DNA from 3 places in the Brevibacillus sp. LEMMJ03 genome. Region 3 is predicted to be linked to each of the others. Evidence: predicted binding sites of a transcription regulator. Region 3 holds the regulator's gene; each other region holds the start of a gene.
What was found. The regulator LexA, encoded in region 3, represses DNA repair genes until DNA is damaged. The targets are predictions, from matches to a motif close to CGAACATATGTTCG.
Positions count from the first base shown of each region.

Region 1 (3,383 bases), on a different contig from region 3:
TGCTTGCCGAAAACGTCAGGACGACGCTCGGCGCGGACGTCGGCATCTCCGTGACGGGGGTGGCCGGCCCGGATTCCTCGGAAGGCAAACCGGTGGGATTGGTCTACGTCGGCGTCGCCGTGGAAGGGCTGCCCACGCTGGTCAAGGAGCTTCGCCTCGCCGGACGACGACAGGCCATCGTCGGCCGGGCGGCCAAATTTGCGCTGTTTTACGCGCTGCAACGACTAAAAGAAAGGTGACAACACATGACGATTTTTTCTGATTTTCCTTTACATAAATCCATTCTGCAAGCCATTTACGACATGGGCTTCGAAGAGCCGAGCCCGATCCAGGCTGCCTGCATCCCGAAAGTGCTGGAGGGCGGGGACCTGATCGGTCAGGCGCAAACGGGTACGGGGAAAACCGCCGCTTTCGGCATTCCGCTGATTGAAAAAGTGACGCCGGGCAACCGCGTGCAGGCGATCGTCCTGACGCCCACCCGCGAGCTGGCCATCCAGGTGGCGGGCGAGCTCTTGCGCATCTCCAAGTATAAAAAAGTCCGCACCCTGCCGATCTACGGCGGACAGTCCATCGGGCACCAGATCCGTGCGCTCCGCCAGGGCGTCCAGGTCGTGGTCGGGACGCCCGGCCGCGTGCTTGACCACCTGCGCCGCAAAACGCTGAAGCTGGAGCACGTGCACACGCTGGTGCTGGACGAAGCGGACGAAATGCTGGACATGGGGTTCATCGACGACATTGAAACCATTATCAACCACCTCCCGGAAGACCGTCAGACCCTGCTGTTCTCCGCGACCATGCCGCCGGAAATCAAGCGCCTGGCGACCCGCTACATGAAACAGCCGCAGACGATCGCCGTCAGCCGCGAAGAAGTGACCGCTCCGCTGATCGAGCAGGTCTACTACAAGGTGTTTGAACGCAACAAGGTGGAAAGCCTCTGCCGCATCCTGGACAGCGAAGACGTCGAGCTGGGGATCATCTTCTGCCGCACCAAACGGGGCGTGGACGAACTGACCGAAGTGCTGCAAGCGCGCGGTTACCTGGCCGACGGCTTGCACGGCGACCTGTCCCAGGCGCAGCGCGACAAGGTGATGAACGCCTTCCGCGAGGGCTCCATCGAGCTGCTGATCGCGACCGACGTGGCGGCGCGCGGCATTGACGTCGGCAACGTCTCCCACGTCATCAACTACGACATCCCGCAGGATTCCGAAAGCTACGTGCACCGGATCGGCCGTACGGGCCGCGCCGGCCGCAAGGGCATTGCCATGACGCTGGTGACGCCGCGCGAGATGCGCCAGATGATGTTCATCCAGAAACAGACCAAAGCCCAACTGATCTGCCGCAACGTGCCGTCCCTGGAGGAAGTGGCGGAACGCAAGCAGGAGCAGCTGCGGGAACAACTAGTCAACCTGTTGGAGAGCGATGGCGTGGCCGACATGTACGTGAAGGTGGCCAACTCGCTCATCGGACAGTACCCGGCGGAGAAGATCGCCGCTGCGGCGCTGCACCTCGCGTTCCACACCGAGATCGGCGAGTCGGAGGAGACCGAGGTCTACAACTTCGGGGAGACCGGCGCCGCCAAGGGGATGGTGCGCTTCTTCCTCAACGTGGGCCGCAACGTCAACGTACGCCCGCAGGATCTGGTGCGGGAGATTTCCGAGTCCGTCGGAATCCCCGGAAAGGCGGTCGGCCGCATCGACATCTTCGAGAACTTCACCTTCGTGGAGGTTCCGGAAGAAGTGGCGCCGTTCGTCTACGAATCGCTTCGCCAAACGCGCATCAACGGCAGACGGATCAACCTGGAGCCGGCAAAGCCGCGCGCCAAGCGTTCCTGATACCGACAGCCGACAGAGGCCGTCACGTTCCGTTTTCGGGGCGGACGGCCTCTTTTCATCATGCGAATATTTGTTCGCAAAAAATACTTGGCAAACGCTTCTGTCTCGATGTATGATGAAGACAAGCAAATCAGTTACGAGTTGAAAGGGAGTGTACCATTTGTCAGATCGTCGCGCTGCTTTGGAAAGTGCATTGCGTCAAATAGAAAAACAGTTCGGGAAAGGATCCATCATGAAGCTGGGGGACATGGCCAACGTTCAGGTTTCCACCGTCTCCAGCGGAGCGCTCGCCCTCGACATCGCCCTGGGTGTGGGCGGATTCCCGCGCGGCCGGATCATCGAAATCTACGGACCGGAATCCTCCGGTAAAACGACGGTTGCCCTTCACGCCATCGCCGAAGTGCAGCGCCAGGGCGGACAAGCCGCGTTTATCGACGCAGAGCACGCGTTGGACCCGGTCTACGCGGCAAAACTGGGCGTAAACATCGATGAGCTGCTGCTCTCCCAGCCTGACACGGGCGAGCAGGCGCTGGAAATCGCCGAGGCGCTGGTGCGTTCCGGTGCCGTTGACATCATCGTCGTGGACTCCGTAGCCGCGCTCGTGCCGAAAGCAGAGATTGAAGGCGAAATGGGCGACTCCCACGTGGGGCTGCAGGCCCGCCTCATGTCGCAGGCGCTGCGCAAACTGTCCGGGGCCATCAACAAATCGAAGACCATCGCCATCTTCATCAACCAGCTCCGCGAGAAAGTGGGCGTCATGTTCGGCAATCCGGAGACGACGCCGGGCGGACGCGCGCTCAAGTTCTATGCGAGCATTCGACTGGACGTGCGCAAGGCGGAAGCGATCAAGGTGGGCAACGACGTGATCGGCAGCAAGACCAAGATCAAGGTCGTGAAAAACAAGGTGGCGCCGCCGTTCAAAACCGCCGAAGTGGACATCATGTACGGCGAAGGCATTTCCAAGGAGGGCAGCATCCTCGACATCGGCGCGGAGATCGATGTGATCCAGAAGAGCGGGGCATGGTACTCCTTCAACGATGAGCGTCTGGGCCAAGGACGGGAGAACGCCAAACTCTTCCTCAAGGAAAACCCGGAAGTGGCGGCGCAAATCGAAGCCAAAGTGCGCGAGTATTTCAGCCTCAATCCCAACTCCATCCCGAGTATGGAGCCGGTCAACGATCCGGAGCAGGATGAGGAACCGGTATTTGATTTCGAGTAATCGCTTGACAGCCTGTCGCCCTGACAGGCTGTTTGATGTTCGAACCCCCGCCCGGCGCAGACGTGCTGCGAGCCGGGCGGGGTTCGCCGTAAAGGGGGGAGAGGCGCGATGAAAAGCGGCCGGATTACCGCCGTTCACCGCGACGCGAAAAACCAGCATCGCTATCATATTCAAATCGGCGACGAGGTCGTCTTTTCCGTCCATGAAGACATCCTCGTCAAGTATCAGCTTTTGAAGGGAACGGAGCTGGACGAGGCGTTCTGCCGGGAGGTGCTGCTCGCCGAAGAAGAGCACAAGGCCTACCTGTTGGCACTCCGCTATCTGGGCATCCG
Region 1 is NZ_VKJN01000004.1:317,362-320,744, forward strand. It holds gene FOI68_RS07860 (competence/damage-inducible protein A) at 1-239, shown strand, start outside; gene FOI68_RS07865 (DEAD/DEAH box helicase) at 246-1,832, shown strand; gene recA (recombinase RecA) at 1,993-3,051, shown strand; gene FOI68_RS07875 (regulatory protein RecX) at 3,160-3,383, shown strand, end outside.
Region 1: the regulator LexA is predicted to act here: its motif matches at 1,896-1,909, upstream of recA (recombinase RecA).

Region 2 (3,383 bases), on a different contig from region 3:
AACAGTGCCGTTCACAGATGTACACACGGCGACACATGTCGGGCAAAGCTCGTCATATTACGGATTAGAATAGACCAATTTTTGGTACACAAAAAGTCGGCTGACTGCTCAAAGGTAACCACATGAAGTAACCAAACAGTTATAATATCCACTTCATACGTGACCACAAGAGTGGAGAAAATGGACTGGGTTTCTAATCCCACACGCTCTGTCGGGATGACCTGGATAGGCAACTGCAAGTAACCAGGTTTATCAATCGTTGTGGCGTGGAGCGAATACATTACAGGTTTCAGGATGGCAACCAGCGCAGCGTGCTATCCAAAACGTCTAGATTATGGAGCGGTATTACAAACTCGATTTTGGAGTTACCAGACAGGCTACGGATTAACTATTTTTAGGGGGAATCTATTGCAAAAAATATAATAAATTAGTATAATCAGTATATGGAAAATATTTTCAAAGGAGGATAATGATATGCTTAGAAAGACCATTGCCCCTATTGTATCTATGGCTGTATTGGGAGTCTCTTTAATTGTACCTTCCTCTGCTTACGCATCTGGAAGTAGTGTAATTCAAACAAAACCGATTTCCGTCTCTACTACAGGAAATATCCAACAGAAAGTAGAGGCTCAGTGGAGAGCAAAGGTTACTAAAGAAGCTATTAGAAAACTTGCTGATTTGATAGACAGCGACTACATTGATAATATTATTGCTGAACTCCCAAAAGGTAAGTATAAAAAGGTTCTTTTAGAAAGTCGCTCTTACATTGTTGAAGAGCTTCATGAATTGGCTCGTCTAGGAGATCAAGTAGAGGAAAGGGTACGAGATGTAATTGTACAGGCAATTATGAGCAATACGTCGGCTTCTAGCTCTGTAGCCAATACAATTGCTAATATCATAGTATTCTTATTCTTGTAAAGGAAAGGATTTAGGATACATCATGAAACACGAATCGTTAGAAGAGAAAGTTGAACGCCTAGAGATGTATATTGATTTATTGCGTCAGATTGCGATTGATGCGGATGAATATTGCCTTTGGGACTGGGTTATTTCACGAGGCTTATCAGTAGATCAGTTCAATAACCTGAAGCAAATTTTAAAGCATCATGTTCAAGTCCTCATGCTCGCTGAAAAAGAGGAAAAAGTGGATATTCCAACGTTTGCCGAATTGTCAGCAAAATTAATAAATATATTGCATACGGAAGATCGTCCAGCTGACACTAAGACTGTGATAGACGTTCTCAAACGAGCTATAAAAATGCCTGCGTATAGCAGGTTACAACACTATCTTTCACAATAAAAAGGTATCTTTACAACATACGAAGAGGGAGGGAGACAAGCTCCCAACCTCTTACGTTAGCCGGACCTCTTACTGTGGCAGAGTAAGGAATCCTTTACTTTTGTGAGCCAATCCCCGAAGACATTTATCTCTGAGCATTAACCTATATAAAACTATTCAAACAAACATTCGTTGTAAACGCCGACATATTTGACCTACCCGGTGATTTTTTGTGGATAGGTGGAAGGGGGATACGGGGTTTCCAGTCCTCATCTTCTCACGAAGTCGGTAACTCTTCCCCCTAACATTGACTGATTAGGAATGGGGTAGAGCTAATCCTTGATATTCCATCAAATATTGGATCGTCCCTATCAGTTCCCCCATACACCGAAATCTTGTTGCTGGTTCTCGTGCCGTTTATAAGAGAGTTTTATTTCCACAAACTTCTCAATTTGAAAACTTTCTTTTCCGTGATCTTTTTCCCATCGGTAACTCCACTATAGCAAACCTCCTTAGCTCCCCTTATTCAAGCAACAGACAAGATCTAGAAAAATTTTACACAAAATAGTATAATGCGAATAGTTCAATTCAACTACTTTTGATTTTATCACGAACATAGATTCTCAATCGAGGTGAAGGATTTTGAAACTCACGTATTCCCCTACTCCTCTGGAATCATGGGTCTCGCGATTCTACCTATCCCTCGGTATTCGCGAGCCCATTGATCTAGTTGAGTCCCGAATCGCGAAAGCCTTAAACATCTTTCTTGTGTATAAGGACGTCCCCTCAATGTCGTACGAATTTGGACGTTTCAGGAGCATCACCATAGACAAAAGGCTTCCCGCCAAAATTCAACGGGAACGTTTTTACCATGAGCTTTGTCATATCCTCCGTCACGCTGGACGACAAATCATGATGCCTAAAGCGTTTCGAGAGCTTCAAGAGTGGGATGCGAGGAATTTCACACGGTATGCTGCGTTGCCTTTACATATGCTTACAGCTATTGATGTTAAGCAGCCGGGAATTATAGAAGTATTATCGGACCGGTTTATGGTGACTCCGGAGTTGTGTGCGGAAAGATTGAGACGGGTCAAAGAAAAAATTTATAATTCAGCTTGAAAAGTTATCCCGGGTAAATGTTGCCAGAGATTTTTTGACCAATTCCCCCAGCAGGGGAATTCATTTAGATAGCAAAATCGAACATATATTCTCACACTTAATGAAACAAGGAGATAACTATGTTGAACCGATTAGTCGTTTATGCGAGGGTATCGTCAGACGACCAAGCAGAACGCGGTACAATCGAAAACCAGTTAGAGTTCGCACGAAAGTATGCTGACCTCCACCAACTTGAAATCGTGAAGTGGTACAAGGATGACGGGGTAACAGGTACCATTCCCCTGGATGCTCGAGCTGCGGGGCGAGAACTTCTTGAGGACGCTAAGAACGGCCAGATCGATCTCCTCCTCATCTATCGGCTTGACCGATTGGGCAGATCAGCGCGTATCATTTTGAACGCCGTACATGAATTAGAAGGCTACGGTGTAAAAATCCGTTCCATGACCGAACCCTTTGACACTGGTGACCCTTCTGGCCGCTTCCTCCTCACTATCTTGGCCGGTGTTGCTGACCTGGAAAGAGAAACGATCCTGGAACGTATGTGGTATGGTGCTAACCGAGCAGCACGTACTGGGAAGTGGCTTGGAGGCATTGTTCCCTATGGTTATCGGGTTAACCATGAAGGGTTTTTGGAGATTAACGAAGATCCCCTCCCCCACTCCGATATGAGCGAAGCCGGAGTAGTCCGGTTAATCTTTCACATGCTTGCGAACCAAGGACTCTCCTGCATCAAGGTTGCCGATTACCTAAACGCCCTGGGTGTTCCGACTTCATATACAAAAGATGATCGGAAAGTAACACGCGGCAAACGTAAGGAGAAAACCTCAGGTATCTGGCGGCCAGCACGAATCCGCAACATCATTATCAATACCACCTACAAAGGGATTCACCAGTACGGGAAACGAAGTAATAAGAAACGTGAAATTATTGAGCGTGAAGTTCCGGCCATTGTTAATGTGGAAACATGGGAGAAAGCTCAGCAGGT
Region 2 is NZ_VKJN01000008.1:347-3,729, forward strand. It holds gene FOI68_RS11510 (hypothetical protein) at 475-918, shown strand; gene FOI68_RS11515 (DUF1878 family protein) at 941-1,300, shown strand; gene FOI68_RS11520 (ImmA/IrrE family metallo-endopeptidase) at 1,922-2,398, shown strand; gene FOI68_RS11525 (recombinase family protein) at 2,518-3,383, shown strand, end outside.
Region 2: the regulator LexA is predicted to act here: its motif matches at 1,890-1,903, upstream of FOI68_RS11520 (ImmA/IrrE family metallo-endopeptidase).

Region 3 (3,383 bases):
AGCGTTGCTGGGAAAAGCCGTCCTGCCGGCCAAACGCATCGCGAACGAAGCGATCGAATGCGTCCAAATCGCTCGCGCAGCAGATCACGTCCAAATCGCTGTCCGCCACGTCGATGTCCAGCGGAATCGTTCCCGCCAGCACCGGCTGGTATGCCTGAAGCCGCTCCATGATGCCCAAGCGGTGGATGGCCTCCCAGGCGGCGCGCTGTCGGGGGGTTCCCGCTTGCAGATACGTGAGGTCGTGCCAGTTGTTCACCTCAGTCTTCCTCCTGCGGGGGAAGCGTTTTGACAAACAGGACGCGGTCATGCCCCCGGCCGTCGTAATTGGATTCTGTCAGCGCCGTCCGCCCGTACCGCCGGGGTTCGGACGGGGCTGATCAGGCAAAAATGTGGACAAGGATGAAAAGAATGATGCAACGGATGGCGCCCTGATCCGTATATCCTTACAGAAAGGAGTGTACCCGATGGAGATACTGCTGTGGATCGTCATCGTGGCGTTGTTTGTCGCAAGCATCGCCGGTATTTTTCTGCCGGTTTTGCCGGATACGATATTGCTGTGGGCAGGGTTCCTGCTGTACCACTTTGTCCTCGCCGAACCGGGAGCCGGGCTGCCGGCGTCGTTCTGGTGGGGGATGGCGGTGCTGAGCGTGCTGCTGTACGGAGCCGATTTGCTGACCAACATGTACTTCGTGAAGCGGTACGGCGGTTCCAAGTGGTCGTCGATTGCCGCGGCGGTCGGCATTTTTCTCGGGATTTTCCTGTTTCCGCCGTTCGGGATGCTGATCCTGCCGTTCCTGTTTGTGGTGCTGGTGGAGCTGTTCGTCTCCAACCAACCGCTCGAGCGGGCGGTTAAGGCGGGCGTGGGATCGCTTGTCGGATTTCTCGGCAGCGCGGTCGTCAAGGTCGTCCTGCAAATCGTGATGATCATTTGGTTCTTCATCGCCGCCTTGTAGGCCCGTGAATCGAATGGGCAGCGGGATGCAACCCCTGCCCCGGATCGTTCCGGTCTGACCGCGACGATACACAGAAAGGAGCCCGTATCTTTCGCCTACGGTCGGGAAAGATACGGGCTCCTCCTTTTGCTAGTGAATCAACCGGTACACCCCGATCACTTTCCCCAGAATCGTGACCGAGTCCAGAATGATCGGTTCCATCGTGGAGTTTTCCGGCTGCAGGCGGAAGTGGTTTTTTTCCTTGAAGAAGCGCTTGACGGTGGCTTCGTCCTCATCGGTCATGGCCACGACGATGTCGCCGTTGTTGGCCACGTTTTGCTGGCGCACGATGACGTAGTCGCCGTCGAGGATGCCCGCCTCGATCATGCTGTCGCCCGACACGCGGAGCATGTACACCTTGTCCGAGGTGACGATGTGCTCCGGCAGGGGAAAGTAATCCTCGACGTGTTCCACCGCCGTAATCGGCTGCCCTGCCGTTACCTTCCCGATGACGGGCACACGAACGACGGATTCTTCGAAGTCCTCCTGGTAGCGGTCGCCATCGGTCAACAGCTCAATCGCGCGCGGCTTGGTGGGATCGCGCCGGATCAGCCCCTTCTTTTCCAGCCGGGCCAGGTGACCGTGGACGGTGGAGCTGGAGGCCAGCCCGACGGCCTCGCCGATTTCCCGAACGGACGGAGGATACCCCTTGTCGCGGACTTCCTTGCGAATGAAGTCGATAATGGCTTGTTGTCTATTGGATAGCTTGGACATGGACCACACCCCTGTTTTCTCGAACATGTTTTCTATATTATACCATGGGATCTTGCGTTCGACAAACATAAGTTCGATTTCAACTTGACACAAAACACATGTTCGCATTATGATGAGAACAAGACGATAGAACGTATGTTTGCAGGGGGATGGTATCATGCATGCAATTTCCGCACACAACCGCTTTGCCAAAAAACCGGAGCGCCGCAGCCGCATCGGTGTGACACGCGGTCAAGCATTGGTGTTTTTCGTGGTATTCTCTCTCTTTTTTTACTTCTTGACAGAACTTGTGTTCGCATCGGAGTCGGCGTCGGTCGTTCCCGTGAAGGAAGTGACGGTTCAGCCGGGGGACAGCTTGTGGAAAATTGCCGTCCAGTACCAGGACGAAGCCGGCATGGAAGTGCGTGAACTGGTGTACGCGATCAAAAAGATGAACCGGCTGGACAACTCCAACATTTACCCCGGACAGCGCCTGGCTGTTCCCGTCGGAGAGTAGACGGCAGCGCAGGCAGCGGAGCAGGCCCAAGTATTTCCTTTCGTTTGCGTTGTGCCGCCGATGTGTTATAATAGAGCGGCATTACCGAGAGTAGGGGGAGAGGCTGTGGTAACCGACGCGGAAATCAAACGGATCAACGAGTTGGCCAAGAAATCCCGCGAAGAGGGCCTGACCGACGAAGAAAAACAGGAGCAGCAGGCGCTGCGGCGCAAGTACATCGATGCTGTCAAGGCGTCCCTGCGGGCCAACCTGGAATCGATCCGCTATGTGGAAGATCTTGAAGACAACGGTCCCAAACATTAAGATAACGTGTACTGGCACAGGAAGGCATCCACGCATGACGCTTGGATGTCTTTTTCTACGACGAAATGGGCCGAACAGGGAGGAATGCGCATGTCGTGGCTGGTTGTCGCAGTGGGCGGCGCCGTGGGATCAATCATGCGGTACGGATTGGGCTTGGTGATGAACCAGCCGGGCTGGCCGGCAGGTACGTGGGCGGCCAACGTTGTGGGTTCGTTTTGCATCGGGCTCTTGTACGCCTGGGGAAAGGAGCGGGGGTTTCTCTCACCGGAGCTGTACCTGCTCTTCACCACCGGGCTGTTGGGCGGCTTTACGACCTTTTCCACCTTTTCTCTGGAGGTGGTCACCTTTTTCGGAGACGGGAACATCGGACGCGGATTGGCGTATGTGCTGCTCAGCGTAGGCATTGGCCTGTTGGCCTGCGGAGCCGGGGTCTGGCTGGGCCGGCATGTGGGCTGAGCCAGCCGCGTTCGAAGCGAAAGGAGTATGGACGTGACGATTCGGCATCCGGATTACGAACGGGAACAAAAACGGCTGGATGAAACGGTGTCCGCCATCGAACGGGAGATCGAGATGCTGCGCGAAGAAGTTCGGGAAGTGACCGACGACTACGTGAAGCAGGTGGTCGCTTACAAAAAGGCCAAGGAACTGCGGTATCTGGAAGACCAAGGGAAGGACAAACCGTACTTCGGCCGGGTGGACTTTCTCAAGGACGAGACGTACGAGCTGGACATCGTCTATATTGGCAAGCGCGGGATCGTCCGGAGCGATACGTTTGATGCGCTGGTCGTGGACTGGCGTGCTCCGATTGCCGGCCTCTACTACAGCGGCGAGAGCAAGGACGCCTTCTACCGGACCGACAAGGGCATCGTCCGCGGAGA
Region 3 is NZ_VKJN01000010.1:186,342-189,724, reverse strand. It holds gene FOI68_RS14630 (DUF4269 domain-containing protein) at 1-256, opposite strand, end outside; gene FOI68_RS14625 (DUF456 domain-containing protein) at 465-953, shown strand; gene lexA (transcriptional repressor LexA) at 1,083-1,706, opposite strand; gene yneA (cell division suppressor protein YneA) at 1,864-2,202, shown strand; gene FOI68_RS14610 (DUF896 domain-containing protein) at 2,308-2,505, shown strand; gene crcB (fluoride efflux transporter CrcB) at 2,596-2,961, shown strand; gene FOI68_RS14600 (HelD family protein) at 2,995-3,383, shown strand, end outside.